Regions from separate parts of the Bacillus silvicola genome, predicted to be linked through region 2. Evidence: a T-box and tRNA genes for the amino acid it is inferred to sense, from the RefSeq annotation. Region 2 holds a T-box; the other holds one or more tRNA genes.
What was found. A T-box is a leader RNA that pairs with one kind of tRNA and senses whether it is charged. The one in region 2 lies ahead of serS (serine--tRNA ligase), so its partner is inferred to be a tRNA-Ser.
Positions count from the first base shown of each region.

Region 1: it has a tRNA-Ser gene. The T-box ahead of serS (serine--tRNA ligase) is inferred to sense a tRNA for this amino acid. The anticodon was not compared.

Region 1 is NZ_JBNGVC010000013.1:1,185,836-1,193,148, reverse strand. It holds gene serS (serine--tRNA ligase) at 24-1,298, shown strand; tRNA gene ACP6L7_RS28355 (tRNA-Ser) at 1,453-1,545, shown strand; gene ACP6L7_RS28350 (sigma factor-like helix-turn-helix DNA-binding protein) at 1,712-2,104, shown strand; gene ACP6L7_RS28345 (deoxynucleoside kinase) at 2,140-2,808, opposite strand; gene ACP6L7_RS28340 (deoxynucleoside kinase) at 2,811-3,446, opposite strand; gene ACP6L7_RS28335 (cysteine hydrolase family protein) at 3,572-4,111, opposite strand; gene tadA (tRNA adenosine(34) deaminase TadA) at 4,219-4,719, shown strand; RNA gene ffs (signal recognition particle sRNA large type) at 4,799-5,063, shown strand; gene dnaX (DNA polymerase III subunit gamma/tau) at 5,196-6,884, shown strand; gene ACP6L7_RS28315 (YbaB/EbfC family nucleoid-associated protein) at 6,907-7,233, shown strand; gene recR (recombination protein RecR) at 7,248-7,313, shown strand, end outside.
Region 2 is NZ_JBNGVC010000002.1:103,195-126,684, forward strand. It holds gene ACP6L7_RS07485 (ABC transporter permease subunit) at 1-68, shown strand, start outside; gene ACP6L7_RS07490 (ABC transporter permease) at 65-1,063, shown strand; gene lsrB (autoinducer 2 ABC transporter substrate-binding protein LsrB) at 1,060-2,103, shown strand; gene ACP6L7_RS07500 (malate:quinone oxidoreductase) at 2,166-3,668, opposite strand; gene ACP6L7_RS07505 (DUF2332 domain-containing protein) at 4,101-5,147, shown strand; gene ACP6L7_RS07510 (DinB family protein) at 5,258-5,794, shown strand; gene ACP6L7_RS07515 (NADPH-dependent FMN reductase) at 6,116-6,661, shown strand; gene ACP6L7_RS07520 (COG4705 family protein) at 6,796-7,632, opposite strand; gene ACP6L7_RS07525 (class I SAM-dependent methyltransferase) at 7,997-8,554, shown strand; partial or broken gene ACP6L7_RS07530 (BBE domain-containing protein) at 8,649-8,813, opposite strand; gene ACP6L7_RS07535 (GNAT family N-acetyltransferase) at 8,829-9,314, opposite strand; gene ACP6L7_RS07540 (VOC family protein) at 9,367-9,747, opposite strand; gene ACP6L7_RS07545 (nitroreductase) at 9,927-10,418, shown strand; gene entB (cell wall-binding protein EntB) at 10,615-12,117, shown strand; gene ACP6L7_RS07555 (SMI1/KNR4 family protein) at 12,440-12,862, shown strand; gene ACP6L7_RS07560 (hypothetical protein) at 13,051-13,839, shown strand; gene ACP6L7_RS07565 (DUF3902 family protein) at 13,875-14,165, shown strand; gene ACP6L7_RS07570 (kinase) at 14,396-14,899, opposite strand; T-box leader at 15,138-15,368, shown strand; partial or broken gene serS (serine--tRNA ligase) at 15,474-16,286, shown strand; one part of gene ACP6L7_RS07580 (IS3 family transposase) at 16,341-16,797, shown strand; one part of gene ACP6L7_RS07580 (IS3 family transposase) at 16,797-17,701, shown strand; partial or broken gene ACP6L7_RS07585 (aminoacyl--tRNA ligase-related protein) at 17,738-18,202, shown strand; gene ACP6L7_RS07590 (GNAT family N-acetyltransferase) at 18,264-18,803, shown strand; gene ACP6L7_RS07595 (cysteine hydrolase family protein) at 18,846-19,370, shown strand; gene ACP6L7_RS07600 (YndM family protein) at 19,533-19,970, opposite strand; gene ACP6L7_RS07605 (DUF4020 domain-containing protein) at 20,122-23,490, shown strand, end outside.

The sequences.
Region 1 (7,313 bases), on a different contig from region 2:
TAAAATAAAAGGAGGAGTATATAATGCTTGATATTAAATTTTTACGTACGAATTTTGAAGAAGTAAAAGCAAAATTACAGCATAGAGGCGAAGATTTAACAGATTTTGGTCGCTTTGAGGAACTTGATACGAGAAGAAGAGAGCTACTTGTTCAAACAGAAGAACTAAAAAGTAAACGTAACGAAGTATCTCAACAAATTTCAGTATTAAAGCGTGAAAAGAAAGATGCGGAAGCTCTAATTCTAGAAATGCGTGAAGTTGGGGAAAAAGTAAAAGATCTTGATAATGAGCTTCGTACAGTTGAAGAAGATTTAGAGAGATTAATGCTATCTATCCCAAATATCCCTCATGAATCTGCTCCAGTAGGTGAAACAGAAGATGATAACGTAGTAGCACGTAATTGGGGAGAAGTGAAAGAATTTACTTTTGAGCCAAAACCACATTGGGATCTTGCTACAGATTTAGGGATTTTAGATTTTGAACGTGCTGGGAAAGTAACAGGAAGCCGATTTGTATTTTACAAAGGTGCTGGTGCAAGATTAGAGCGTGCTTTAATTAGTTTCATGCTTGATCTTCATACTGATGAGCATGGATATGAGGAAGTATTACCTCCTTATATGGTAAACCGTGCAAGTATGACAGGAACAGGGCAACTTCCAAAGTTTGAAGAAGATGCATTCCGTATTGAAAGCGAAGATTATTTCTTAATCCCTACAGCTGAAGTACCTGTAACGAATATGCATCGTGATGAGATTTTAAGTAAAGAGCAATTACCGATACGATATGCTGCATTTAGCTCTTGCTTCCGTTCTGAAGCAGGTTCTGCTGGTCGCGATACACGTGGTTTAATTCGCCAACATCAATTTAATAAAGTAGAGCTTGTGAAGTTCGTAAAACCAGAAGATTCTTATGAAGAGTTAGAAAAATTAACAAATGATGCAGAACGCGTGTTACAATTATTAGAGTTGCCATATCGCGTTATGAGCATGTGCACAGGCGATTTAGGATTTACAGCAGCGAAAAAATACGATATTGAAGTATGGATTCCAAGCTATGGCACATATCGTGAAATTTCTTCTTGTAGTAATTTTGAAGCTTTCCAAGCGAGACGTGCAAATATCCGTTTCCGTCGTGAGCCAAACGGAAAACCAGAACATGTTCATACATTAAATGGATCTGGTCTTGCAATTGGACGTACGGTTGCAGCTATTTTAGAGAACTACCAGCAAGAAGATGGTACAATTATAATTCCAGAAGTTCTTCGCCCTTATATGGGAGGAAAAACAGTTATTAAGTAAATTTAAACATTCATCGGTATGAGTGATTGGTAATTATGAGCGTTGTCATTACTATAATGTAGGAGAGGGAAAGTAAAATTTTCCTTTCCTCATAATTTATTTTAGTAGGGTTGACTAACTGTTTTTCTTTTGATATTATATTTGATGTCAATATGGAGGTATACCCAAGTCTGGCTGAAGGGATCGGTCTTGAAAACCGACAGGCGGCGAGAGTCGCGCGGGGGTTCGAATCCCTCTACCTCCTCCAGATATAATTGACAACAGCGCATATAAGTGGAGATTGGAGAACTCGTTACCAACACGTAACGAGTTTTTATTTTAAAACCAATCATAAAGTATGGTGTAAGGCGATTTTGTCCTTATTACACACTCATATTCCGATGATTATCTTCATAGATATGAAAGGAGTCAACATGGATCTTATTATACAAACGTTTCCTTTAGATGGAAAAACTTTATATTATGTACAATGTCCGGTCTGTAAGAACAATAGAATTTTAAACAGTGGTGCAAACGTGTCACGCATTATAAGCGATGATACATTCCGTAAACTTTGTGGTTGTACTTGTGACGTAAAACAAGTTGCGAGTAAAGTAGAGGTACCAAAAAAGGTTGAAAAATCAGCTGTAAAGAAAGAAGCAGCTCCAAAACGTACAGGTAAAGTATTAACAGCAGTAATTAACGGGAAAGAAATGACTGTTAAAGAGATTGCTGAAACATATGATATTAGTACGAGTACTGTTCGTCAGCGTATTAACGCTGGAAAACCTGAGAGTGAAATTATTGCTCCAACAAAGAAAAAGTAATTTAATAGAAAAACCCGTGCATATGCACGGGTTTTTTATTTTACAAGTTTACGTGTTTGTTTTAAAAAATGGCCGATTTTTTTAATGATTGGTTCGATTGAATCGCCATCTTTTAAAATATCGTATTCATTAATGTTTAGTCGTAAAACAGGGCATGAGTTAAAGTCATTAATCCAATTTTCGTAACGTCCATGCATCTCTTTCCAATACTCAATTGGTGTTTGTTGTTCCATTGGACGTCCTCGTTCTTGGATACGGTCGACAATATCATCGAAAGAACCTTCTAAATAAATTAATAAGTCTGGATGTGGGAAGTAAGGAGTCATGACCATAGCATCAAATAAACCTTTGTATGTTTCATAATCAGTTTCTGTCATTGTACCCTTTTCGTGATGCATTTTTGCAAAAATACCAGTGTCCTCATAAATAGAACGGTCTTGGACAAAACCGCCACCATATTCAAAAATTCTTTTTTGTTCTTTAAATCGTTCTGCTAAAAAATATACTTGTAAGTGAAAGCTCCAGCGTGTGAAATCAGCATAGAACTTGTCCAAATATGGATTGGAATCTACTTTTTCGAAAGATGTACGATAACCTAAAGCGTTAGCTAATGCAGTTGTCATAGTTGATTTACCGACACCTACTGTTCCAGCAATAGTGATAACTGCATCATTTGGTATATCATATTTTTGCCTTAAATTCATTATTATTTCGACTCCTTCAAGAGAGTATTTTGAAGAGTGGATAAGATGACATTTAAATCATCAGGATTTCTTACAAAATCCATATCGTCTCCGTTAAACTTCAATACTGGAATATCTGGATGGTCCTTTTTGAAAGCATCCATTGCTGTTTCGTAATCTTTTGTAAGCTGTAGCAAATAATTTGGATCCATATTTTTTTCGAATTCTCTTCCGCGCATCGCAATTCGTTTTTGTAATGTTTCTAGGCTCGCTGTTAAATAAACGATGACATTTGGTACAGGCATATCTTGAGTAAGGATACGATAAATTTGCATGTACTTGTCATATTGAGCATCTTTTAATGTACGGGATGCAAAAATTAAATTTTTGAATATATGATAATCTGCTACTACAGGCTTCCTTTGATCCAAATACTTTATGTTAATATCCTCTAGTTGTTTGTATCTATTACAAAGAAAGAACATCTCTGTTTGAAAACTCCATTCGTCGATGTCTTCGTAGAATTTTCCTAAAAAAGGATTTTCATCAACAATCTCTTTTAGTAAGTGGAGTTGCATGTGAGTTGAAATTTCCTTCGCAAGTGAAGTTTTTCCAACACCAATTGGTCCTTCAACCGTGATAAATGGTACTCCGGTCACGCTGTTTCCTCCTTTCAATCAGTGATTTACCGTGACTACTAAAAACACAAAACAGAATTATTGTAGCACAAGAGGGAAGCGAGCGGGTTAATTTGATATAAAAAGTTAGAAAATAGATATATGTATTAATTAATTTTTATTTGAGATGATGGTACTATATTTGCTTTTAATGTGGCTTCCATTATTTTTAAAGCATGCAGGTTATCCTGATCATGATTAGAGGCAATACAGTCCTGTGGTACATACAGTGTATAATTTCTCATATGAGCATCGTTAGCTGTAAAGAGGATACATATATTCCCGGCGACGCCTGTTAATATTAGATTTTCTATTTTTAAATAGCCTAATAAAGAATTTAAAGGTGTTTCATAAAAAGCAGAGTAATGTGGTTTAATAAAAATGTAATCATCAGAATTTGGAGCAATCTTATGAATGATATTTTCACTATACTCATTTGTACAATGAGTAATTAGTTGGTCAATATCAGATCTCCAAAGTTGATAATGGTCATTAATATAAATTATGGGGTAGCCAAAGGATTTCATTGTTTTTTTTAATTGTAAAATAGGATTTGTTATAATTTCGCATTTTTTGGCCAGGATGGGTCCGTGTGAAAATTGAAAGTCATTAATCATATCGATAATGAGTAAGGCAGTATTCTTCATATGTAATCCCCTCTCTTTTTTCTTAGGGTGGATTGAATTTGTAAAAGTTATCCCATGTGTAGTAAATGGAAATAAGTGTACTTTATTTGTAATGAAAGGACTATGGTATGGAACACGATCAAGATATTTATTTTATGCAGCTAGCAATAGAAGAGGCTAAAAAGGCAGAGGCAATACAAGAAGTACCGATTGGTGCAGTTATAGTGTTAGATGGTGAAGTAATTAGTGTTGCTCATAATTTAAGGGAAACTGAGCAAAGATCAATAGCTCACGCTGAGTTGTTAGCTATTGATGAGGCGTGCAAAAAATTAGGGACATGGCGCTTAGAAGATGCAACGTTATATGTAACATTAGAACCTTGTCCAATGTGTGCAGGTGGAATTGTATTATCACGCGTAAAAAGGGTTGTATATGGTGCGAGCGATCCGAAAGGTGGATGTGCAGGTACATTAATGAATCTTTTAACCGATGAGCGTTTTAATCATCAATGCGAAGTGGTGGCTGGTGTACTAGAAGAAGAATGTGGTACGTTGTTAACGAATTTTTTTAGGGAGCTTCGTAAGAAAAGAAAAGAAGCGAAAAAATTAGAGAAAAGTAATACGAACTAACGTATTTGCATTTTGTAAAAAAACAAGTTATACTGATAATGCCTTTAATGAAGGCAACCGAATATTGGTTTTAACTTTGCCGTGCTAAGCGGGGAGGTAGCGGTGCCCTATACTCGCAATCCGCTCTAGCGAGGCCGAATCCCTTCTCGAGGTTATGTTGCTGTAAGGTCTGCCTTAAGTAAGTGGTGTTGACGTTTGGGTCCTGCGCAACGGGACCCCGTGAACCTTGTCAGGTCCGGAAGGAAGCAGCAATAAGCGGGTCTTCTCGTGTGCCGCAGGAGTGCCTGAACCGAGCTAACTGCTTAAGTAACGCTTATGGTACGTAATCGACAGAAGGTGCACGGCAGTTATATATGTATACAAAACTCACCTTAATACTAAGGTGGGTTTTTTGTATAGAAAATAACTTTTGGAATCTATAAACAGAATGGGTTATAATAAATGAGATAATAACCTTTGAGGGAGGCCGTATTTTCGTGTCATACCAAGCGTTATACCGAACATGGAGACCGCAAAAGTTTGGAGATGTAGTCGGTCAAAAGCACGTGACAAAAACGTTGCAAAATGCCCTTCTTCAAGAGAAAGTTTCACATGCTTATGTATTTTCTGGTCCAAGGGGAACAGGGAAAACAACAATTGCAAAAGTATTTGCAAAAGCAATTAACTGTGAACATGCTCCGGTAGCTGAACCTTGTAATGAATGTCCTTCTTGTTTAGGAATTACACAAGGATCTATTTCAGATGTATTAGAAATTGATGCGGCTTCAAATAACGGTGTAGATGAAATTCGAGATATAAGAGATAAAGTAAAATATGCTCCAAGTGCTGTGAAATATAAAGTATACATTATTGATGAAGTCCACATGCTTTCTATGGGTGCCTTTAACGCACTTTTAAAAACGTTAGAGGAGCCGCCAGGACATGTTATCTTTATTTTGGCGACAACAGAGCCACATAAGATTCCACCGACAATCATTTCACGTTGTCAACGCTTTGAATTTCGAAAAATATCAGTAAATGATATCGTAGAGAGATTATCTACGGTTGTGACGAATGAAGGTACACAAGTAGAAGATGAAGCGTTACAAATCGTCGCACGTGCCGCTGAAGGTGGTATGCGTGATGCATTAAGTCTGATTGACCAAGCGATTTCTTATAGTGATGAGACTGTGACGAGTGAAGATGTTTTAGCCGTAACGGGTTCTGTTTCTCAACAATACTTAGGTAACTTAGTAGAATGTATACGTGAAAATGATGTATCAAGAGCGTTACGTATTATAGATGAAATGATGAGTAAGGGGAAAGATCCAGTTCGCTTTATGGAGGATTTCATTTACTACTATCGTGATATGCTTTTATATCAAACTTCACCACAATTAGAACATATGTTGGAAAGGGTAATTGTAGATGATCAATTCCGTACATTAAGTGAAGAAATGCAACCGGAAGTAATCTATGAAATTATTCATACCCTTAGTAAGGGACAACAGGAGATGAAGTGGACAAACCATCCACGAATTTTCTTAGAAGTTGTTATGGTGCAATTGTGTCAGCAATTTATGATGCAGGCAAATGGTGCAGATCGTTTGCAAGCAATTATGAACAGGATGCAGCAATTGGAGAAAGAGTTAGAGCAAGTTAAAAAGAATGGTGTGCCAGCTGGTGTACAGCAGGAAGTAAGAGAGACGCGTGCGACACCAAAACCGGTACGAACAGGAAGTATGAAAATTCCTGTTGGACGCGTGAATGAAGTGTTAAAGCAAGCGAAGCGTCAAGATTTAGAACAGTTAAAAGCTGTATGGGGCGAGTTGTTAGGAAGACTCAAGTCATATAACAAAGTAGCATTTGCTGTTTTATTAGAAAATAGTGAGCCAGTAGCAGCTTCAGATGATACCTATGTGTTAGCATTTCAATATGAAATCCATTGTAAAATGGCAAGTGAAAATCGAGAAGCGATGGATACATTGGAACAGACTCTTTTTGAATTGCTAAGTAAAAGGTTAAACATGATTGCTATCCCAAAAAGTGAATGGGGTAAAATTCGCGAAGACTTTTTACAACGCGAAGGCGGGGATTCTGAAGAAAGCCCAGAACAAAAAGAAGACCCTCTTATAGAAGAAGCTGTAAAATTAGTAGGGCAAGAACTTATCGAAATAAAAGAGTAATAATTAGGAGGAATTAATTATGATGCGTGGCGGAATGGGAAATATGAATAACATGATGAAACAAATGCAAAAGATGCAAAAGGACATGGCAAAGGCGCAAGAAGAGCTTGGTGAAAAAACAGTTGAAGGTACAGCTGGTGGCGGAATGATTACTGTTATTGCAAATGGTCATAAGCAAGTTCTTGAAGTGAAAATTAAAGAAGAAGTTGTAGATCCAGAAGATATCGAAATGTTACAAGACTTAGTATTAGCTGCAACGAACGATGCGCTTAAAAAAGCTGACGAACTTTCAAATTCTACAATGGGTAAATTTACAAAAGGCTTAAACTTACCAGGTGGAATGTTCTAGGAGGATATTGATATATGCATTATCCAGAACCGATATCAAAATTAATTGATAGTTTTATGAAATTGCCAGGAATCGGACCG
Region 2 (23,490 bases):
TATTAGATAGTGTCTTAAAAAAATGGAAGAAACTCCGGCAATTAGAAGAAAGGAAGGTGAATCTATGAGGGTAATACGTAGTTTGTATAGATGGGAAGGGGTTCTTCTCTTATTGCTTCTCGTAGAATTCATTTTCTTTAGTTTCATAAATAGTGATTTCTTAAACATTAGTAACCTCCTTTTTAGTATGAACGATTTCCTCATTATTTCAATTGCGGCTATTCCGATGACATTTGTCATTGTAACTGGTGGAATTGATGTATCAGTAGGATCTATTATGGGGCTTACTTCGATTCTTATCGGCGTACTTTGGATGAATGGCATGCCAATACTGTTGGCAGTTATCATTGCGCTTGTAGTAAGTTGTATAGCCGGCGGATTAAATGGACTTATTATAAAAATGACAGATGTAGAACCTCTTGTAGTTACACTTGGAACGATGTTTTTATATGCAGGAATCGCCCTTGTTATTTCAGGTGGTTCGGGGGCAGCGGGCTATGAAGGAATTAGTGGTTTACCAGATTCGTATGTGCAACTGGCAAATGGTAGTTTTATCGGTATACCTAATTTATTATGGCTCCTTGTCATTTTAACGATAGTATTTACGATATTGTTTCACCATACAACATACGGTCGTCACGCAAAACTAACTGGTGCAAATGAAAGTACGGCGAAATACTCCGGGATTCGAACGAAGAAAGTAGTGATTATTGCATATGTACTTTCTGGGTTAGGAGGTGGATTAGGAGGAGCTTTCTTAACAGCGTATTTCGGTTCTGCTCGTGCTGATATTGGGAGTGAAACGATTTTGCCAGTTATTACGGCAGTTGTTTTAGGGGGAACACTTATTACGGGCGGAAAAGGGAGTATTATTGGGACAGTACTAGCGAGTATTTTTATAGGACTTATGCAGTACGGTTTGCAAATGACTGGCTTAACGAATGAACAATCCAATGTAGTAATTGGTATTATCCTTATTCTTTCAGTTATTATGAGACATTTCAAATTACATCAATTCTTAGCGGGGAAAAGACGGAATTTGCATAAGGGGGAAATGTCATGATGAGAAAACTAGGGATTGTTATTATTATGTGTATTTGTTTAATCGGTTTAATCGCTTGCTCTAGCCAAACGGCAGATAAGAAAAAAGCAGACGATGTGAAATTTGCGTTCATTCCGAAATTAACAGGAGTGGGCTTCTTCACATCAGGCGGTGAAGGTGCAAAAGAGATGGGGGATAAGTTAGGTGTACAAGTGAAGTATGATGGACCATCTGAGGCGAGTGTATCAGGGCAAGTAAAATATATAAACAATTTTATTAATCAAAACTACGATGCAATTATGGTTTCATCTACGTCAGTTGATGGTCTCTCGCAATCACTGCAACGTGCAAAGAAAAAGGGGATGACTGTATTAACGTGGGATTCTGACGTGAATCCGAAAGACCGTTCGTTTTATATTAGCCAAGGTACACCAGATCAACTTGCAAATTTATTAATAGAAATGACATCTAAGCAAATTGGAGATAAAGGGAAGGTCGCGTTCTTTTATTCAAGCCCAACTGTAACAGATCAAAACCAATGGGTAACGAGGGCGAAAGAGATTATAAAAGAGAAATACCCGAACTGGGAAATTGTAACGACGCAATATGGTGAAAATAATGCACAAAAATCTTTATCAGTAGGGGAGAGTATTTTAAAAACGTATCCGGATATTAACGCAGTAATATGTCCAGATGCAACGGCACTTCCAGCGATGGCGCAAGCTGCTGAAAATTTGAAAATGGATAAAAATGTAGTCGTAACTGGGTTTTCAACGCCGAACGTTATGCGTGATTATGTAAAACGAGGAACAGTAGAGCAATTTGGTTTATGGGATGTTAAACAGCAAGGTGCACTCGCAACGTATGTCGCAAATGAAATTGTTGTAAAAGGGAAGAAGTTAAAAGTAGGGGATAGCTTTGAAGTAAAAGGAATCGGAAAAGTGAAAGTAGAACCAAACTCTATTCAAGGGTATGACTACGAGGCAGAAGGAAATGGTATTATCGTATTACCTGAACGAGTTGTATTTACAAAGGATAATATTGATAAGTATAATTTCTAGTAGAAAATAAAAACGTCCGAATATATCGGACGTTTTTATTATGTCGTTTTTTAATCTATCAGTTAATTGTGAACAGCTTCTTTTTCATTTAACCCAAGTGTGCGTCCTGTTGAAGCGTGAAGATCTTGGAACAACCTTGGATTTTCAGTTAGCGAAATGCCATAAGAAGGAATCATTTCTTTTATTTTTTCTTCCCATTCTACCATGCGGCCTGGGAAGCATTTTTCTAATACTTCAAGCATAACGTGAACAGCAGTAGAAGCACCTGGAGAAGCGCCAAGTAACGCAGCGATTGATCCGTCAGAGGCACTAACAACTTCTGTACCAAATTGCAGTGTTCCTTTACCACCTGCATCAGTATCTTTTATTACTTGCACACGTTGACCAGCAACTACAATATCCCAATCTTCACTTTTCGCGTTCGGAATAAACTCACGTAATTCTTCCATACGCTTTTCATGTGATAGCATAACTTGTTGGATTAAGTATTTTGTTAATCCCATTTCTTTTACACCAGCTGCTAACATCGTTAAGACGTTATTTGGTTTTACAGAACCGATTAGGTCAAGATTTGAACCAGTTTTTAAGAATTTAGGCGAGAATCCAGCGAACGGTCCAAACAGTAAAGCTTTTTTATTGTCTATATATCTCGTATCAAGGTGAGGTACAGACATTGGTGGAGCACCAACTTTAGCTTTTCCGTATACTTTTGCATGGTGCTGCTCTACAACTTTTTGGTTTTTACATACCATAAATAGTCCACTTACTGGGAATCCTCCAATATGTTTTGATTCAGGAATACCAGTTTTCTGAAGTAGAGGTAGACTACCGCCACCGCCGCCGATAAAGACGAATTTTGCAGTATGGTGTTCGATTTTACCACTATTCATATCATGTACTTTCACTTCCCACAAACCGTTCTTCGTACGTTTAATATTTTCGACACTATGTTTGTAGTTTAGCTCGACATTTTTAGTTTTTAAGTAATCAAACAACATGCGTGTTAACGCACCGAAGTTAACATCTGTTCCAGAATCAATTTTCGTTGCAGCCATCAGTTCATTAGAGTTACGACCTTCCATAATAAGTGGAAGCCATTTTTTTAATGTATCAGGAGCATCAGAAAATTCCATTCCTTGGAATAGAGGGTTTTTTGAAAGCGCTTCAAAACGATTTTTTAGAAACTCGACATTTTTTTCTCCTTGCACCAAACTCATATGAGGTAGTGGCATAATAAAATCTTGTGGATTACGAATTAAGTTTTTCTTAACAAGATACGCCCAAAATTGTCTTGAAAGTTGAAATTGCTCATTTACTTTTACAGCTTTACCAATATCTATAGACCCGTCAGATTTTTCGGATGTATAGTTAAGCTCACATAGCGCAGAATGTCCTGTACCAGCATTATTCCATTCGTTAGAACTTTCTTCTCCGGCATTTGTGAGTTTTTCAAATACTTTAATTTCCCATTCAGGTGCCAATTCTTTAAGTAATGATCCTAACGTTGCGCTCATAATTCCAGCGCCAATTAAGATAACGTCTGTTTTTTGCTGCATGTTGCTCATGATAATCTCTCCATCCCCTATATTGGCAAAAAAGAGTAGGTGTTTTTATATCTAAGCCGTAAAAAGAAAACACCACCTAGGCCCCACCTAGGTATTTACCTTTTTTGTCTCAATTATATAACCATCTCATACTCTATTATAATAATTAATAGACTAAAATATCTAGTGTTATCTGATAATTTTAAACTATTTAACGCTTTATTTTGTAGAATTCTTCTGCCATAAGGGTAAAAAGCATTGTAGTAAAGCGGAATTTGGAGAAGAATTCCAGTTTGATGTTATCTCAAAAAAACTTACTAATACTTTTATTTTTAAGTTTTAATCTTTGGGAATTTGTAAGAATCTGTTTTTAATTACATTTAATTTGAAAAAATAGAGTAAATAACAAATTAATGATAAGATTATTCTGAAAATAAAACAGGAGGGATACCAATGCTTACAAAAGAACAAATCGCAAACTTATTTCGGAATTTTTCTGAGAATGAATGTAAAGGATCAAGTGATTTATACGAGTATTTATCAATAAAAATTTCTGAAGATGAGGAAGTTCTTACGTTAGCTTCCTACGCACAACCTGGTCAACCAATCCCAAACGTATTATTAGGTGCAGTCCATTATTTATTGTTAAAAGGAAAAGAACACGGTTTAAAAAGGTATTATTATAGTTTAGTTGAAGATGCTGATATAAATTTTGGAAATACCTTTCACCAATTTAAAGATTTTTGCCATGTATATCGTGAAGAAATAATTACTTTATTACAAACGAAACTCGTTCAAACGAATGAAGTAAGACGATGTGCCTATTTGTATCCAAGTTTCTGTTACATATTTAATAAAGTGAACAAACCGTTAGCGTTAATAGAAATTGGTACAAGTTCTGGATTACAACTATTTTGGGATCAATATCGTTACTCATATGGAATGGAAGAAGTGTATGGAAATACACAATCGAATGTTCATTTAACCTCTGAAATAAGAGGGGATAATATGCCGTATTTGCTAAAACAAAGTCCACCTGTCGTAGAAAGAATCGGACTAGATTTACACGTGAACGATTTAAATGATGACGAAGACTATTTATGGTTACGAGCGCTTATTTGGCCAGAACATAAAAAAAGACTGGTACTATTCGATCAAGCAGCAGAACTTGTAAAAGAACAATCAGTACAATTAATTGAAGGAGATGGTGTAGTGCTTCTACCATCCATTGTAGATCAAATAAGGGAAGATGCAGTGATTTGTATTTTCCATACACATGTAGCGAATCAAATACCAGAAGGTGTGAAACATACGCTAGAAAAACAAATTAAAGAAATTGGTGCAAAACGTGATGTATTCCACCTATATAACAACATGTGGGACCGGGACCTTCATATTGATTATTATATTAACGGAAACGAATATTGTGAAACGGTTGGGGAGACGGAAGGGCATGGGAAATGGTTTAGTTGGGGGCTTGGGGATGAGTCGCTTTGTTAATGTAATCCTATAGGATGGGGAACTTTTGTTTTAAAATTAAAATTTTTTGATTAATATGATAATAATTGTGATAAGTTGTATATAAGGATAAAATAAAAAGGATGATAAGCATGCAAAAGAGACCAGAAGCAAATGAATATAACCCGTATTATTCAACGTACATAAACTTAATACCAGATGGAGATATCATACATATTCTAGAGCAACAAATGAAGGAAACGAATCTTTTATTGAAGGATATTTCTGATAGTGATGGACATTTTAGATATGCTCCTAATAAATGGAGTATAAAAGAAGTAATCGGTCATATTGCGGATACTGAACGTATTATGGCGTATCGATTGCTTTCCATAGCAAGAGGCGAGACAGCAGAACTTCCTGGATATAACGATGATATGTATGTTCTTAGAGCAGCTTTTGATAAGCAATCTATGCAAGATCTTCTTGAGAATTTAACAGTTGTTCGCCAATCTACTATGCATTTGCTTAAAAGTTTAGATAAAGAAGCTTGGTTACAAAGGGGAATTGCGAACAATTCTGAAGTCACGGTTCTTGCATTAGCAAACATAATTGCTGGTCATGAGCTTCATCATCGTCAACTTATAAAAGAACGTTATTTGGGTTCTAAGGCATATCCAGCATGTTAAAATATGAAAATAAAAAGAGAATGATTCATTGGGAATTTTTGAATTATTCTCTTTTTATTTTTTCTGCGTATCAGTGGAATTATAAATGTTTTTTTACAAGGTCTATTCCTTCTCGTTGATGCTAATAGGGGGCACTATATTTGTAATGTAGTTGGTATGTATGTTAGTAGGAAAACAGGTACAATCTCGTTAAAAGGATAGATTTATTGCATAATATTATTATGTAAACAAAATTAATGAATATACAACTTGTTAAATAGTTAATTATTTTTGTTTTTTCAATGGCTGCATAAGTATAATGTTTGTAGGGGGGACGATCATATGAGTAAACACAAAAAAATCATAGCGATTTCAGGCAGCATTAGGAAAGGATCATCCAACACAAACATATTAAAAACTTTAGCCGCATTTATTCCAGATGGAGTAGATTACACTATATATAAAGGAATAGAGGAACTTCCTCATTTTAATCCGGATGTAGATCGAGTGGGAGCACCGGTTGTTGTTCAAGAGTTTCGAAAGGCATTAAGCGAATCACATGCACTGATTATTTGTACACCGGAGTATGCAAAAGGTATACCAGGAGTTTTGAAAAATGCATTAGAATGGCTTGTGTCTTCAGCGGAACTATATAAAAAACCAGTGGCTATCATAACAGCTTCACCGTCAATTGCGGGAGGGGATAAAGCCCATGAATCTTTGTTACTTACACTAGGCATGTTAGATACAGTTGTCGTTCGAAATGGCTCGTTATTAATCCCGTCTGTACGCACTAAATTTAGTGATGATGCAAAAGTTACAGATGAGGGAACAAAACAAGCTCTAATTTCTTTAATTCATAGTATAGTAGACGAAACAAGGGGATAATGATTTATTTTATATAAAGGCAATACTACTGTTAGTTTAAAGTAGTATTGCCTTTTAATTTTCTTTTGGTTGAAATTTTGTAATAACGATTAGGAAATCATGTCACCTATTTTAAGGTTTAGACAAAATATATATTAATTAAGGCTCGGGTTCACGTCTTTTTTCTTCTTGGTCAAATAAATAACTAAGCTCAAGATTATTGCGAGGAAGAGTACACTTGTTCCAACTGTACCGAGACCAAGACCACCAGAATCGTGAGGCTGTGATAAATAATCGCCAAAAGAGGCACCGAAAGGCCGAGTTAAAATATAAGCGATCCAAAAGGCCAACACTGCATTTAATTTGAAGCGGTAGTAAGCGACGGTTACAGCCCCAATTAATGCGGCAAATATGAACGCTGAAATCCAGTAACCTAAGTTGAGACTCTCTGCTACGAGATCACCAGCTGCAGTACCTAAGGCGAAGGTGAACAGGATAGCTAACCAGTAGAATACTTCTCTCTTTGTTGTGTAAATAGAGTGAATGGACAGTGTTTTCTCACTCACATACCAAGCAGCAAAAGTTGCCAGTAGGAAAAGTGTGAAAACGATAGTGGTCGTCTCTAGAGCGACCCCGAAGTTGTCCGTAAGATTGTCAGTGACCAGCGTGCCAACAACACTAATCAGCAAGACTGTGAGCCAGTAAATCCCTGGAACATACTTCTTTAACCTAAACTGGAAGAACAGTGTGATGAATAAGAGAGCACTCATAACAAAGGTCGTTTTAGTCAAGCCAAAGTTCAAGTTTGTATTTAAGAAGTCCGCGCCTGTTTCGCCCACTGTAGTAGCCATGATTTTGATAATCCAGAAGAAAATGGTGACTTCTGGAACTTTGCTCAGCATCTGCCAGCTTCGTGATGAAACGGAAGTCACTTCATCAGAAATGGATGGATTTTCTCTATTCTTATCCTGATCCTTCTCATAAGATTTCATGTAAGATTCCTCCTTACTAGTTTTTATGGCCAACGCCAATTTATATACAGAGTGTAACTAATAAGAATGAGATTCAGATGAAATTTCGATGAAAAAATCATTAAAATAGGATGAAAAAAAGAAATTTCTAAAGTGACTTTTTTATTTAACAAATACAGTTAAATAAGTATACCCTTTTTTGTTCGCGACATAGAAAATACAGCAAAATGGACACTCTTCATTTGAGATCCTAAGTTAGTGGCTAATCGGTTAAGTTTTTTTGTATTTAGTGGACATTAAGAATATCTTATGTATTTCTCATCATATTTTCATATTTTTTTAGTAGAGTATACCTTGTATCCTACAAGGAAAGAGGAAGAAGACTATGCATATACTACATTTTTTAAGTGAATATATAAAGCACCCAAGAACTGTAGGAGCGGTATTGTCAAGTTCTAAGCAACTTGCAAAACAAATGGTAGCCCCTATAAATTTTGAACAAGCAAAATGCATTATTGAGTATGGACCAGGAACTGGAGTGTTTACGGAACAGCTCGTTAAACATAAACATAATGAAACGGTATTGTTAATTATTGAGAATAACGCACAGTTTTACCGTATACTTCAAGAGCGATATTCACACATGGAAAATGTGTACATTATTCATGACTCTGCCGAATATACGGAAAAGTATGTTCAACAATATAAAATTACCCAGGTGGATTATATTATTTCAGGATTGCCATTTACCAGTTTATCCCTTGATACCTCTACAAAGATATTACAGGTAACAAAAGAAGTATTAGGAGAAGAAGGGAAATTTATTACTTTCCAATATACACGCTTTAAACAACAATTTTTTCATTCATTTTTTGTAAATATTGAGGTGAAGAAAATAAACTGGAATATTCCACCGGCTTTCGTGTTCACTTGCTTTATGTAAGGTGATGGGGGAGGAGCGAAACCAAATCACTATCATGCAAAAGAATCGTTCATTTTTTGCTAGAAATATAAACTATTACTTTCATTTTTGACTATTAAAAGGGAGGGATACTTTGGGGGAAGTTGAAAACATTTTTCGGGTCATATTTAGTCTTTGCTTCCATTAATCGGTCAAAGTTACAGCTGTAGTAAGCATCTGGCCAATCTTTAATGGAGAGGTCAGATGTATTAACGTAGACGCCTTTTATGAATGGGTGCATCACCTTTTTGTATAGTTAAATATATTTACTTAAAATCTCCCCGGGTAATCCATCAATCTCACAAACTATATCTGATGTAAAACCAGCGTTTAATAAAATTTTTCGAGAGGGGATATTATTTGGATCGATAATTGCTTTTAGTACGTTTACATCAGTATGCTTCGCTATTTCAATTAATTCTTTTGCAATACAACTACCATATCTTTTTCCCCAGTGTTCTGGCAATAACATATAACCAAGTTCAGCTTCTTTTACATTATCTTCATTCACTGTTATATGTCCAAGTCCAATGAATTCATTTGTACTAGAGTCATAAACTTTATTGGAACCAAATAATTTATGTTTTTCATTGCGCAGTAACAATTTTTCATAGTCGTTTTGCGCTTCTTCTAACGGAATAGCACGCTCTGTAATTTGTGCCATGACTTTTTCGTTCGATACGAGCTGAAAGTATAGATTAAAATCCGCTGCTTCAAATTTTTTGAAATGTAGCTTATGCATATGATTCCTCCAAACTAACTTTTATTTGTTCTTCAGAAAAGATAAACAAGCGTTAAATAGTGATTTCTATTTGATTGCCTTCCGGGTCGCTTATTACACTTTCGTAATAGCCATCTCCAGTGAAACGCGGTCCATTTAATAAAGGATAACCATCATCTTTTAATGTTGTAGTTAATTCATTTACACGTTCTTCACTACCGACAGAGAATGCAATATGTGCATAGCCAGTTATATTAAGATTGGGCTCATTTTCAATACCTTTTTTGCGCATAAGTTCAAGCCTTGCTCCAGAATCGAACGTAATAAAATAAGATTTGAATTGTTTCGTTTCATTATGATATAAAGAGTTTGCTTTACCATTAAAGTACTTCGTATAGAAAGTACGCATTAATTCTAAATCATTTACCCAAATTGCAATATGTTCAATTTTCATAGTTTTCACCAGCCCTAACTTAACTAATTAGGCTTTCACTTTATAAAAATTGTTTTTGCATTGCAATAATTTTGATTCGGTGTTGAAAGGATTGTTAATTTTTGGTTATGTGCGTACATACAATAGGTAATTAAATGAGTTATCTACATAGTAACTACTGAAAAGGGTGAATGATGAATATGAGTTCATTTGAGCAAATGATGTACGTTGGTTTCCTTATGTCTATTGTACTGTCCGTAATGATTTTAGGGTCCTTATATTATAATCCTCGACTTTCGTTAACTGATTATCCGAAAGATATTCAAAAGGTAGTTTTTCCGAAATCGATTCATGAAAAAAAGCAAACGATTTACTTTAATATTGCCTATAACGCTATTCTTTTCGGTACTCCTTTTGTTTCCACATATATACTACATAAACATGAAAAACTATTATATGTTGATGCCTATTTACATACTTTTGGTATTTTAATGTTTTTCAATTTAGTAGATTTATTCATAATTGATTGGCTAATCTTTTGTTGGATCACCCCGAGATTTGTTGTTATTCCTTGTACGGAAGGGATGAAGGGATATAAAGATTATAAGTTTCATTTAAGAGGGGCTATAGTCGCTACTCAATTTTTAGCAATCGTCAGTTTGTTTTTGGCGGGAATTGCGACAACTATTTAGTGTGAAGAAGGGTATAAAACGTTTATAGAAAATAAGGAAAATTATAATATATAGAATTAGAAATAAGAATTTGATAGTATTGGAGTAAGGAGTTTTAATAGCAGTATATTAAGTGGTACTAATATACTACTGCAAATACTTCCATAAATTTATGGAAGTATTTGATAGAATTCAAAAAAACATAATGGAGGCTAATATGAAAAAAGTAATTGGCGCAGCAACAGCAACTGTTTTTGGATTGGGAGCTTTTACTACAACTGCTACCGCAGAAACAATCGTAACAGCAGATGTACTCAACGTACGTGAAAAACCGACTACGGAATCAAAAGTTGTCGAAAAAGTAAAGAATGGGCAAGAGTTAAAAGTCATAAATACCGAAGATGGCTGGTCAAAAATTGAGTTAAATGGTAAGGAAGTATTTGTAAGTTCGGAGTTTACAAAAGATGTGTATCATGTAACGGCGAATTTATTAAATGTACGTACTGAAGCAAATACAGAATCAGAAATTCTTGGTAGACTAAAAAAAGATGATGTAATTGAATCAACGCATCAAGTAAAAGACGGATGGCTGCAATTTGAGTATAAAGGAAAAACAGCTTATGCAAATGTTTCTTTCCTATCAAGTACAGTACCAATTGAAAAGAAAACTGAAGAGAAAACGAAGCAAGTAGCGAAAGTACAAAAATCAGTTAAAGAAAAGAAAGAAGTAAAGACGCAGAAAGTAGCAAAAGTGCAAAAAGAAACGAAAGCACAAGAAATAGTAAAGTCTAAAGAAGTAGTGAAAGTATCAGAGAAAGTAAAAGTTAAAGAAGAGCAGAAAACGCAAGAAGTAACAAAGCCTAAAGAAGAAGTGAAAGTTAAGGAAGAACCAAAAGCGCAAGAAATAACAAAGCCTAAAGAAGAAGTAAAAGTTAAGGAAGAACCAAAAGCGCAAGAAATAACAAAACCTAAAGAAGAAGTAAAAGTTAAAGAAGAACCGAAAGCGCAAGAAATAGTAAAGCCTAAAGAAGAGGCAAAAGTCAAAGAAGTAGTAAAAGCAAAAGAAGAAGAGAAAGCAAAAGAAATAGTAAAAGCTAAAGAAGAAGAGAAAGCAAAAGAAGAAGAGAAAGCAAAAGAAATAGTAAAAGCTAAAGAAGAAGAGAAAGCAAAAGAAATAGTAAAAGCTAAAGAAGAAGAGAAAGCAAAAGAAATAGTAAAAGCTAAAGAAGTAGAGAAAGCAAAAGAAATAACAAAAGCTAAAGAAGAAGAAAAAGCGCAAGAAATAGCAAAAGCTAAAGAAGAAGAAAAAGCGCAAGAAATAGCAAAAGCTAAAGAAGAAGAAAAAGCGCAAGAAATAGCAAAAGCTAAAGAAGAAGAGAGAGCGAAAGAAGTATCAAAAAACAACATACAGTCTGCTAAACGTGAATTAACGGTAGTAGCGACAGCGTATACTGCTGATCCAAGTGAAAATGGTACATATGGTGGACGCGTTTTAACTGCAATGGGGCATGATTTAACGAAAAATCCGAATATGAGAATTATCGCAGTTGACCCGAAAGTAATCCCATTAGGATCTAAAGTATGGGTAGAAGGTTATGGAGAAGCTATCGCTGGTGATACTGGAAGTGCAATTAAAGGTAATCGTATTGATGTTTTAATGGGCTCCAAAAGTAAAGCCATGAATTGGGGAAGAAAAACTGTTAAAGTAAAAGTTTTATAATAATTATCCAAATAGAAGTCAGTTCTCTTTATTGAGACTGGCTTTTATTTTTTGAGTGGAAGTAAAATAGAATTTTTAAAGGGTTTATTACTAAATCTGTACTAAAACATAACAGGAAAATGAAACTTGTATCATGTTTATAAAATAAAACTATTAATAATGAGGTGAGGAAGTAGAATAAAAATTTATTGAGAAGTAGAGAAGAATAGTATGTTGACAACGACGGGTTAACGTATAATGAAATGTATAAATCGGATCAAATCATTTACTAAACATTTTCACTCATAATAGTGTAATTAAGTTCAAAGGATAGGTGTATTTCATGAAAGAAGTAAGAGAATATATTGAAACAAAGAAACAAGGTGTATTGGAGTTGCAAATAAAAGAAACTGAAGAAAAGTTAGGTGCTGCTTTCCCAAATCAATATAGGGATCTTATTAAATTAGTTAATAATGCTGAAATAGGGGAATGGATACTATATCCGATTAAAGATAGTAGAAATGTAACGAAAACTTGGGATGATATAGTTAGACAAAACGTTGACATGAGAGATGAGCATATGCCAGAAAACCTTATCGTAATTGGTGACGATGGTTCAGGGGATAAATTGTGCTTTAAAATAAATAGCGGATTCATGGATGATGAAGTATATATTTGGTATCACGAGGATGACGAAATGGAAGAAATAGCCCAAAGTTTAAAAGAATTTATTATAGAAACTATTCAGGAAGACGATGCTTTTTAGTGTTAATTATTATTATAGGGTGAACATTGCAATGAATTGAAAGGATATAGAGTAATTGAAGGAAGAGATTCCTATAATCATTACTTTTGGGGAGAATTGTTTATCAATTATTTATCAACTTTATTTTTATTGAAAAATGTTAAAATCATATTATTAAGAAAATTCAGAAAATGAAAGGAGGAATACAGATGAGAAGGCTTTTGTCAGTCATTTTAACGGTATTATCAATATGTATGATATTCTTTATTAATTCACCATCAGCTTCAGCAAATGAGAATATAGCCAATGGAGACTTAAAACAAAAGTACAATGAAGGGATAAAAGCTGGAGCGATAGATAAAAGCATAACATATGAGCAATGGGAGAAAATTGTTACAGATAATGAAAAAGCATTTGAGAAAATAAAAAACGATAAGGTTAAAGAAGTACCTGCAAAAGATTCAGGATGGCAAGGAGCCTACTATCAAGGGTTCAATATTAAAAGAGGTGACATACTTATTACTAATGGTACGTCCTTTTATGGTATTGCTGGTCATGCAGCTATAGCCAATGGAGACAATTATATTTTAGATGCTCCAGGGTATGCTATTAATACAAATCGAGGAGTATTAAATACTACAAGACAAAGAACTGTACAACAATGGTTAGATGAATATACTGGAAAAGGTACTGTATGGGTGTATCGAGTTTCTTCTTCTTATAATTATGTAGCTGGTAATGCCGCTTCTTGGGCAGATAGAACATATTATTCTTCTAGTGGTAGTGCAACTCAAGACAGATTTCCTAGTTATGGAGTGACTTTGAATACAAAAGGTACTGATCCAACATATTGTTCAAAAATTGTATATCAAGCATATTATTATGGCTCGGGTAACCTTCCATTTATGGTTCCTACTTCTACAACTATTATCGGACCTTATGGTTTATTAGACAGTTTTGCTAATAACTATAGACCAAGCCTAGTAAAAACATTTTAATTCTATTAAAATTTTTAAAAGGAGGTAACAACATCATGAAATCTATAGTTATTTCCTTATTTTTTGCAATTTTAGGAATGATTTTTAGTATATTGTTTCAGTTTATGGCTTATTGGGGTTCCAATACAATGATATGGTATTGGATAGGAGCAGTAATGGCGTATTTATTTACAACAATATCATTGATAACTTTGATACTTCTATATCGTGGAACAAAGCAGTATACAGCATCACTTAAGTTTTTAATACTATTAAATATAGCAATTATATTAGGAACTATATTCTGGACTACATTTATCATCATTGCTTGGAAATCAGGAATATAATAGTTAATTTTCATATTTTCAAGGGGAAAGGGCGATTCAAAAAGGAATATGCCCTTTTTGTGTTATTTATTTGAGTACTATTTTGTACATTGGCAGTTTCTATTTATGACAATTACAAATCATAAAAAATATAAATTTAATGAAAGATTAAGATAATAATTTGTAAATTATATTGTTTCATGGATTGATTGAAAATAAGTCCGAGAACAAGTACGCTCAATATGCTGAATTTAATGCGGAATAGTTATATCATTAAGTATCGTATGAAATATATCTTTCTGCGTGAAATCATCTGTAAACACAGTTTCTTTATTCACTTCAATTGTATCGTGCGGATTATACCATTTCTGTAATGCATCCTCACCAAATTCATGCTGCTTTTCTCTTGTATTATGCCGTCTAATCGTTTCTTCAAGTGATAGGTCAAAATAATATGTATAAGTGTTTCCTTCAAAATAATGTATTAATTCTTTCAGCATAGCACCGTATCTACGGCTGTTCAAAATACCTTCTAAAATAACAATTTCACATTTTCCTTTTCCATATTTCGTAATTTCAAATAGTAGATCATGAGATAAGTTATCCATTGTGTCGTGGACTCTTAGCATATCTCTACGCACTACGTCTTGAGAGACTAGAAGTGTACCTTGCCCGAAATGTTCTTGTAATTCCTTTGCGATTGTTGTTTTGCCACTTGCGGAGTTTCCTCGAAGAATGATTAAAGTCGATTTCAAATTCTCATCTCCAAATTGTTTTAGTTTTTTGCTTTGTTACATTAAAAATTGTTTTAGTAAGCGTTTCTCGCCAGTTTGTAGAAGTTATTGTTTTCAAAGTGATATGAGACATCGTAAATAACCTCCAGTTTATTTGTGGTTTGATTGATTATATGAACTCTTTATTTTAAAGATACAATATTTTCTTGAAAAATAAACAGAATTATTGTAAAGTAATGATAATTAAAATTTATATTGTTTAAAAGTTATGAAAGGAAGTAGTAACAAGTATCTTTTCTTTTAGAGAGTCGGTGGGTGGTGTAAACCGATAGAAAGCGCTTGTGAATCCGTCCTTGAGTGAAATGTGGAACCCTTCAATGTGAAGTTAGTAATCGTTTCCGGTTAAAAACCGTTAATTTTTTAAGTGGAAAGCTTATATTTTCTATGCTTTCAACTAGGGTGGCAACGCGGGTTAACTCTCGTCCCTTTTATAGGGACGGGAGTTTTTTGTGTTTTTTAGTGAAATTCCCTATCTTAAAAGCTTAATGTGAACGAAGAAGATGACATTAGTCACTTATTAAAGGAGAGATAAGACATGTTAGATGTAAAAGTATTACGTGCTAATTTTGAAGAAGTAAAGAAAAAATTGATTAATCGCGGTGGAGAGTTTCTTGAATTGGATACATTTGAAGAATTAGATCAAAATCGTCGTGAACTGTTAGTAGAAGTAGAAGAATTAAAAAGTAAACGTAATGGAGTATCTGAGCGTATTGCGAAGTTAAAGCGTGAAAAACAAGATGCTAATGAACTTATTAGTGAAATGCGTGAAGTAGGAGAAAGTATTAAAACGTTAGATGATGAGTTACGTAATGTAGAAGAGGAATTGAATTCTATATTAATGGCATTACCAAATATACCTAATGAAACAGTTCCTATTGGAGCATCAGAAGATGATAATGTTGAATTACGTAAGTGGGGAGAAATAAACGAATTTTCATTTGAAGCAAAACCACATTGGGAAGTTGCTGAAAAATTAGGGTTACTAGATTTTGAGCGAGCAGCAAAAGTAACAGGAAGCCGCTTCGTATATTACAATGGCTTGGGAGCACGTTTAGAGCGAGCAGTAGCTAACTTTATGCTAGATTTACATGTTGAAGAACATGGATATACGGAAGTGATTCCACCGTTTATCGTAAATAGCGATAGTTTAATAGGAACCGGACAATTCCCGAAATTTAAGGAAGATGTATTTACATTAAAAGACACAGATTACTCTTTAATTCCAACGGCGGAAGTACCATTAGCGAACTATTATCGTGACGAAATATTAAATGATGCAGAATTGCCTATTAATTTTACCGCTCATACGCCATGTTTCCGTTCTGAAGCTGGTAGTGCAGGACGTGAATGAACTGCACCCCAATTGTTAGACACGACTAACAATTGGAGGTGCAGTTTTTTTATGGCTAAATTTTCTTCAAAAGAAAAAATACAAGCAGTAAAACGATATTTAGAAGGCCCAGAAGGCGGGACAAGCATTGCTAAATCTATAGGCGTGGATCAGCGGGTATTTTATCACTGGATTAGCCGATATGAATATTCCGGTGAAAAAGCTTTTGAAAAACGCTATACATCTTACTCTACGCAATTTAAACTAGACGTACTTAACTATATGATTGAAAATAGGACGTCTATTAGGGAAACAGCGGCAATTTTTAATATTCCATCTTATGAAACGGTTCGTAAATGGAAAGTAGCTTATGAAACAGAAGGATTGGATGCCCTACAACTTAAAGAAAAGAGGCATCCGTCTATGAATAATAAAAATCACAAAATAGTGAAAAAGCAATTACCAGTCGAAGGCTCCATTGAAGAACTCCAAGAGGAGTTAGAAAGGTTACGTATGGAGAATGCGTATTTAAAAAAGTTGAATGCCTTAGTTCAAAACAAACAGAAGTCACAAAAAAAGACAAAGCGCAAGTAGTTTATGAATTAAGGCATCAATTTCCGGTACAATCACTTTTAGTGCTTGCCAATATTCCACGTAGCACATATTATTATTGGTTAAAAAATGCCAAACGTCCGGATCCAGATGCAGATTTGAAAGTATTAATTCAAGCTGTTTATCATGAACATGAAGGCCGTTATGGTTATCGCCGTATTCGTGATGAACTTACTAATCGTGGACATAAAATAAATCACAAAAAGATACAACGCATTATGAAAGAATTAGGATTAAAGTGTTTGGTCCGTATGAAGAAATATCGCTCTTATAAAGGAACTGTTGGAAAGATTGCCCCTAATATTTTAGAACGTAATTTCAAAGCAGAAAGGCCAAACGAAAAATGGGTCACGGATATTACGGAGTTTAAATTATTTGGAGAGAAATTATATGTATCGCCAATGTTGGACTTGTTTAATGGTGAAATTATCACGTATACAATTGGTTCAAGGCCAACCTACGCCCTTGTTTCTAATATGTTAGACCAATCCTTTGAACGCTTAACAGATGAGGATGCCCTCCTTATTCATTCCGATCAAGGTTGGCACTATCAAATGAAAAAATACCGTGATTCTCTTCATAAACGTGGTATTACACAAAGTATGTCTCGGAAAGGGAACTGTTACGATAACGCAGTTATCGAAAATTTCTTTGGTATTATGAAATCTGAATTTTTATATCGAAAAGACTTTAAGAATATGGAACATTTTGAACAAGAACTAGCAAAATATATATCTTACTATAATCATAAGAGAATTAAGGCAAAATTAAAGGGTATGAGTCCGATACAATACCGGACCCACGCCCAAAACGCTGCCTAATGAAATAACCATGTCTAACTTTTAGGGGTCACTTCAGACACGAGAGGACTTATTCGCCAGCACCAATTTAGCAAAGTTGAAATGGTTAAATATACTAAGCCGGAAGAATCATACGATGAGTTAGAAAAATTAACTGCGAATGCCGAAAGAGTACTACAATTGTTACGATTACCTTATCGAGTTATCGTATTATGTACAGCTGATATAGCATTACCAGCTGCGAAAACATATGACATTGAAGTTTGGTTACCAAGTTATGGGGTATATCGTGAAATATCTTCTTGCTCAAACTGTGAAGATTTCCAAGCGCGTCGTGCAAGCATACGTTTCCGTCGTACATCAGGTGCAAAACCAGAATTTGTGCACACGTTAAATGGTTCTGGGTTAGCTATAGGGCGTACAGTAGCAGCTATTTTAGAAAACTACCAACAAGAAGACGGCTCAGTTATAATCCCAGAAGTATTGCGTCCATACATGGGAGGAGTAGAAGTAATTAAATAAGAAAGATGATGATGTAAAATAAAGTTTAACAGTTTATAAAATACTAGCAACGAGGTGCTACATGTTATTTCAAAACAATAATTTATCGGTTAGATATGTAACAAAAGACGATGCACCTATCATCTCTAAATGGTTAACAGATCCAGAAGTTTTACAGTATTACGAAGGAAGAGATAATCCGCAATCTGTAGAAAAGGTACTTAATCACTTTATACATAATCCAAACAGTAATGAAAAAAGATGCATAGTAGAATTTGATGAAATGCCGATCGGTTACATACAAATGTATCCTGTTGATTCTGAATGGAAAGCTTTATATGGATATGAAGAATCACAAAATATATGGGGGATGGACCAATTTATCGGTGAGCCTAATTATTGGGGAAAGGGAATTGGAACAAAACTCGTTCAGGCAGCGATTACATACATTATGGGTGAAATGGGAGCAGAAGCAATCGCAATGGATCCGAAAGTAAATAATGAACGTGCGATTAAGTGCTATGAAAAATGTGGATTTAAAAAGGTGAAGATATTAAAGGAACATGAACTGCATGAAGGGAAATTAGAAGATTGTTGGATGGTGGAATATAAAGCATTATAATGAGTATGTAATGGCTTATACAAACAAAGGGAGCTGTGCGAAATGAAAAAAGCATTATTAGTAATTGATGTGCAAGCAGGTATGTATACAGCGGGAATGCGAGTACATAATGGGGAAAAGTTTTTAGAAACTTTGCAAGAACTTATTGGGGAATGTCGTTCGAATGGTCTTCCGGTTATTTATGTCCAACATAACGGACCAAAAGATCATCCGTTAGAAAAAGGTACATATGGCTGGAAAGTACATGCGGCGATCGCTCCGCAAAAAGGGGACAGTATCGTTGAAAAGACGACGCCAGATTCATTCCATAAGACAAACTTAAACGAAGTGTTACAAGAAAAAGGAATTGAACACGTTATTATTTCAGGAATGCAAACAGAGTATTGTGTGGATACGACAATACGCAGAGCATTTAGTGAAGGATATAAAGTAACGTTAGTAAGTGATGCCCATAGCACGTTCGATACAGATGTATTACGTGCTGAAGACATTGTGAAGCATCATAACGCAGTGTTGGGAGCATTTGCGGATGTTATTGCGTTAAAAGATTTAAAAGTAGAAGCGTAAGTAAGTGTTGAAGGAGAAGTTATTCTAAATGGAAATTTGGAACAGCTTCTTTTTATTTTTGTCGATAAATCTTAAAAGTCGCAAATATAATTTCATTCACCGTAATGATAATGTAAAAAAGGAGCACCACCTTATCCAAAAGGGAACTCCTTCATCAAAACGTTACTTTTTCTTATCTTTATCCAACACATTCTGTTCTTCAGCAAACTCCGTACCATACGCAAATCGGCGATTAATACGAATATTATCGTTGTTATGACGAGTACGTGAATGAGAAAAACGATGGACGATTACTTCTGATAATGTAAAGACGATGGCAGAAAGGATACTGCCCCATGCGATTTGCATGTAGTTGTCTAATAAAATATTTCCGAAAATCCAAACGCTTAAATACGTAAGTAAGAAATCCGTCATAATGGCAGCAGAATCGCCAATTCGATTTAAAATGATTTTATCAACAAACATATAAGAAACGATTGTAACAAATAGACTAAAAGAAATAATTTGGACGAACGTAGCGGGGAAAAATAAAGCGAGTCCAATACTAAAAGCGATAATACATGATATAAATTTGATTACTATTACAGTAAAATCATTCAATATTTACACCTCCGATTTATACATAGTTTTGCAATAAATTCAGGAGTTCATACATTGTTACGGATTTATTTAGATAAAATTTTTTCATGTTTGAAATTTTATCTAAATATTATAAAAATAACAAAAAAATGTTATAGTAAAATGAGAGTAGATGACATTTTTAGGTAAGGGGGAATCCGGAATGTGGATTACTTCAGAAGTAGAAATTCCAGATGAGTTAATTGATCATCTTGAACAAGGGAAGTTAGTACTATTCGTTGGAGCGGGAGTTTCTATGAAAGGGAAATCAAACTTACCGAATTTCGATGATTTAGTTGATGAAATTTCGAAAGCTTTATATGTCGAAAAACGTGAGATGACAGAACCACACGATTATTATCTTGGTAAAATTGCGAAAACGAAAGATGTACACCAAGTTGCAAGAGATCTCGTTAATATAGAAAAATCAAAACCGAATCCATTACATTATGCCATTCCAAGGTTGTTCCCGTTAGATACGGATGTTCGCATTGTAACGACAAACTTTGATCAACATTTTACGTATGCAATTAAGGAAATGAATAGAGAGCTAAATATTTATTATGCACCTGCATTACCGACAGGGAGAGCGTTTAAAGGCTTAGCTTACATACATGGGAATATAGAGCAGGAGAAAGAAGCTTTAATTTTAACAGATGGTGATTTTGGAAGGGCTTACTTAACGGAAGGATGGGCGAGACGATTTCTAGTGGATTTATTTTCGAATTACACCGTTTTATTCGTTGGGTATAGTCATAATGACCCAGTAATGAAATATTTAGCAACAGGGTTACCACCGAGTACAAGGCGTTATGCTTTCGTCGCACAAGGTGATAATACATACCATTGGGAACATTTAGGGATAAGACCTATTGTGTATCCGAATAAAGCAAATAATCACCAGTCACTTGTGAAAGCGGTGAAACGATGGGCGGAATTAATGGGTGATAATTATATTACGAAAAGAATGCGTATTCGTGATATTGTAACTGTTCCTCCATCAGTAGAGCAGGAGCAATTATCCTATATAAAACAATCAATAAAAAAAATAGAAACAGTTCGGTACTTTGTTGAATTTGCTCGTGATTACGAATGGGTGGAATGGCTTGAAGCAGAGGGAAAACTAAGAAATTTATTTCTGCTTACAGCAAATTATGATGAAGTTGATGAATTACTTGCGGAATGGTTAGTGGAGCAATTCCTTTTTACTCATCAAAAAGAACTATTTCAAATGATTTTTAAAAATCATTCTAAAATATCCCGGTTATTGTGGCGAACAATTTGTACTTATTTGAACGAAACGAAGGAATCGATGGATCCTTTGTTGTTTGCAAGATGGACATTGCTTTTATTAGAAACAGCAGAGAAAGATAGTAGCTCAATTGAAATGATCTCATACTTATTGCAAAAATGTTCTTTCCCTGAACATAAAGAAATTGGCTTGTTGTTGTTAACGTTTATTTTAGACGGGAAACTTAAATTGAAACGTGTAAGAAGATGGGGAAATGATATGCAAGAGTCGATAGAACTTGAGGAATCGAGTCGTTTACCAGTGCCTATTTTTTCTCATGTAGAGCGAATTTGGAAAGAGAAAATGAGACCACATATCTCATACTATGCTGCTCCTATTATGGTAATGGGATTAGAAAAGATACAACTATTATCATTAAGACAAAGTGTACTAAAAAAAAGAGATAGAGAAATTTCAGAGCAAGAGTTACAGCAAAATGATTTTACGTTTTTAATTCAAATTGTAAAAGAGTGTCTTACATATTTATGTGAAAACAATGAGAAAAAAGCGGATTATTATATTACAGAAATGATAGAAACAGATAGTGTACTTCAAAAGCGAATTGCGATTGAAGCGATGAATAAAAATGTATTCGTTACTGCGGATGTCAAACTGAAGTGGTTACTACATGAAGGCCTTCTGCTAGATGTCACATATAAACATGAAGTGTTTCAACTTTTAAAGAATTATTATGCAGATGCTTTAGAAGAAACAAAAGAGGAAATTATCCAAACTGTATTAGAACATCTTGCAGAAGAGAGGGCGTTTGATGCTTGTCTCGTTCTAGATACATTATTTGCATGTGATTCGAATAGTCGATGCACGATAGAAGGATATGAATTAATGAAACAGAAGCACCCTCATTTTTCTTCTGATCGATACAGTGTTCCTAAGAAAGAATATATTGAACAAAGCATTACTTGTAATGTAACAGCTGATGGATTACTACAGCTGAAAGACGATGAAATAATGAAGCAAGTTCTACAGTTTTCTCAAGATGGTGTTTTTGAGCAACGCCATTTTTTAGAGATGTTATCAAAAGCATGTAAATTGAATGTAGAGTGGAGTGTTTCGTTTGCTTATCAACTAGTAGGCGTACATGAAATTAGTAATGAAGTGTGGTTTGTTTGTATTAGAGAGTGGAGAAATAATAGGAATTTAACGAGTGAGCAAATTCAAAGGATTATTCCGTTATTGCAGAAGTTTGTTAGAAATAATACTTTTCATTGGTTAATTAGTAGTTTTCTATATGAAATTAGCAATCGATTAGAAGAGCTAGAAGAGAATAGTATACGGGTTGTAAAGCGTTTTGCTTTTTCAGTATTTCCACAAGTTATGAGAGGGGAAACGGATTTTAAGATTGGAAAACAAGAGTTTTACAATGAGTCTATACAGCATCCTGTTGGGAAGATGACCGCTGTATTACTAAAACTGTTAGCATACGATCACTTATATGATCGTAATGTGTATGAATATTTATTTTTATTTGAGGAACAGGTAAGGGTTACTTCGGAAAGAACGAACTTTATGTTCGCTCGCTTAACAGCAGATATTACGTTTTTATACCATATTGAGAAGCAATGGTGCCGAAAATATATATTACCCTACTTAGATTTAAAGAAAGAAAATGAGCTGACCAAGTATGCGTGGGCGGGATTATGTTATACGCAAATTAATTTACCTTTATTTACAGAAATGAAGAGATATATTAAATATGCGGTAGAACATTTAGAGGTGCTACATCCGTATACGAGAGAAGCGTTTTTAAAATGGCTTAGCTTTGTATTTATTAAATGTGTACTGTATTGGGAGCAAAAAACAGATTGGTTATACCCACTCTTAATGCAAGTAAACGAAAATAATAAAATTAAATTTATGCAGTATGTATGCTACTACGTAAAAACGTTAAGCGGAAAAGAACAACAAAAATTTTGGACAGCATGGCTAAGTGTATTTTTAAGAGAACGTCCGAAAATGGGTGTAATAACTACGAGAGAATATATGATGATTTTACGTATTGTATTATGTATGGATGAGATTTTAGAAAAAGGACTTTGTATTATATCAAGTAAATTTCTAGGTGTAGAAGGGCAATGCAATCAAGAGGAAATGAAACAGTTATTTACTGAGATGCTTGAAAAGAAGAATAGCATGAAAGAATATAAAGGGCTTTATGCAAATGTCTTTTTTATTTTACTTCAAACACGTCAA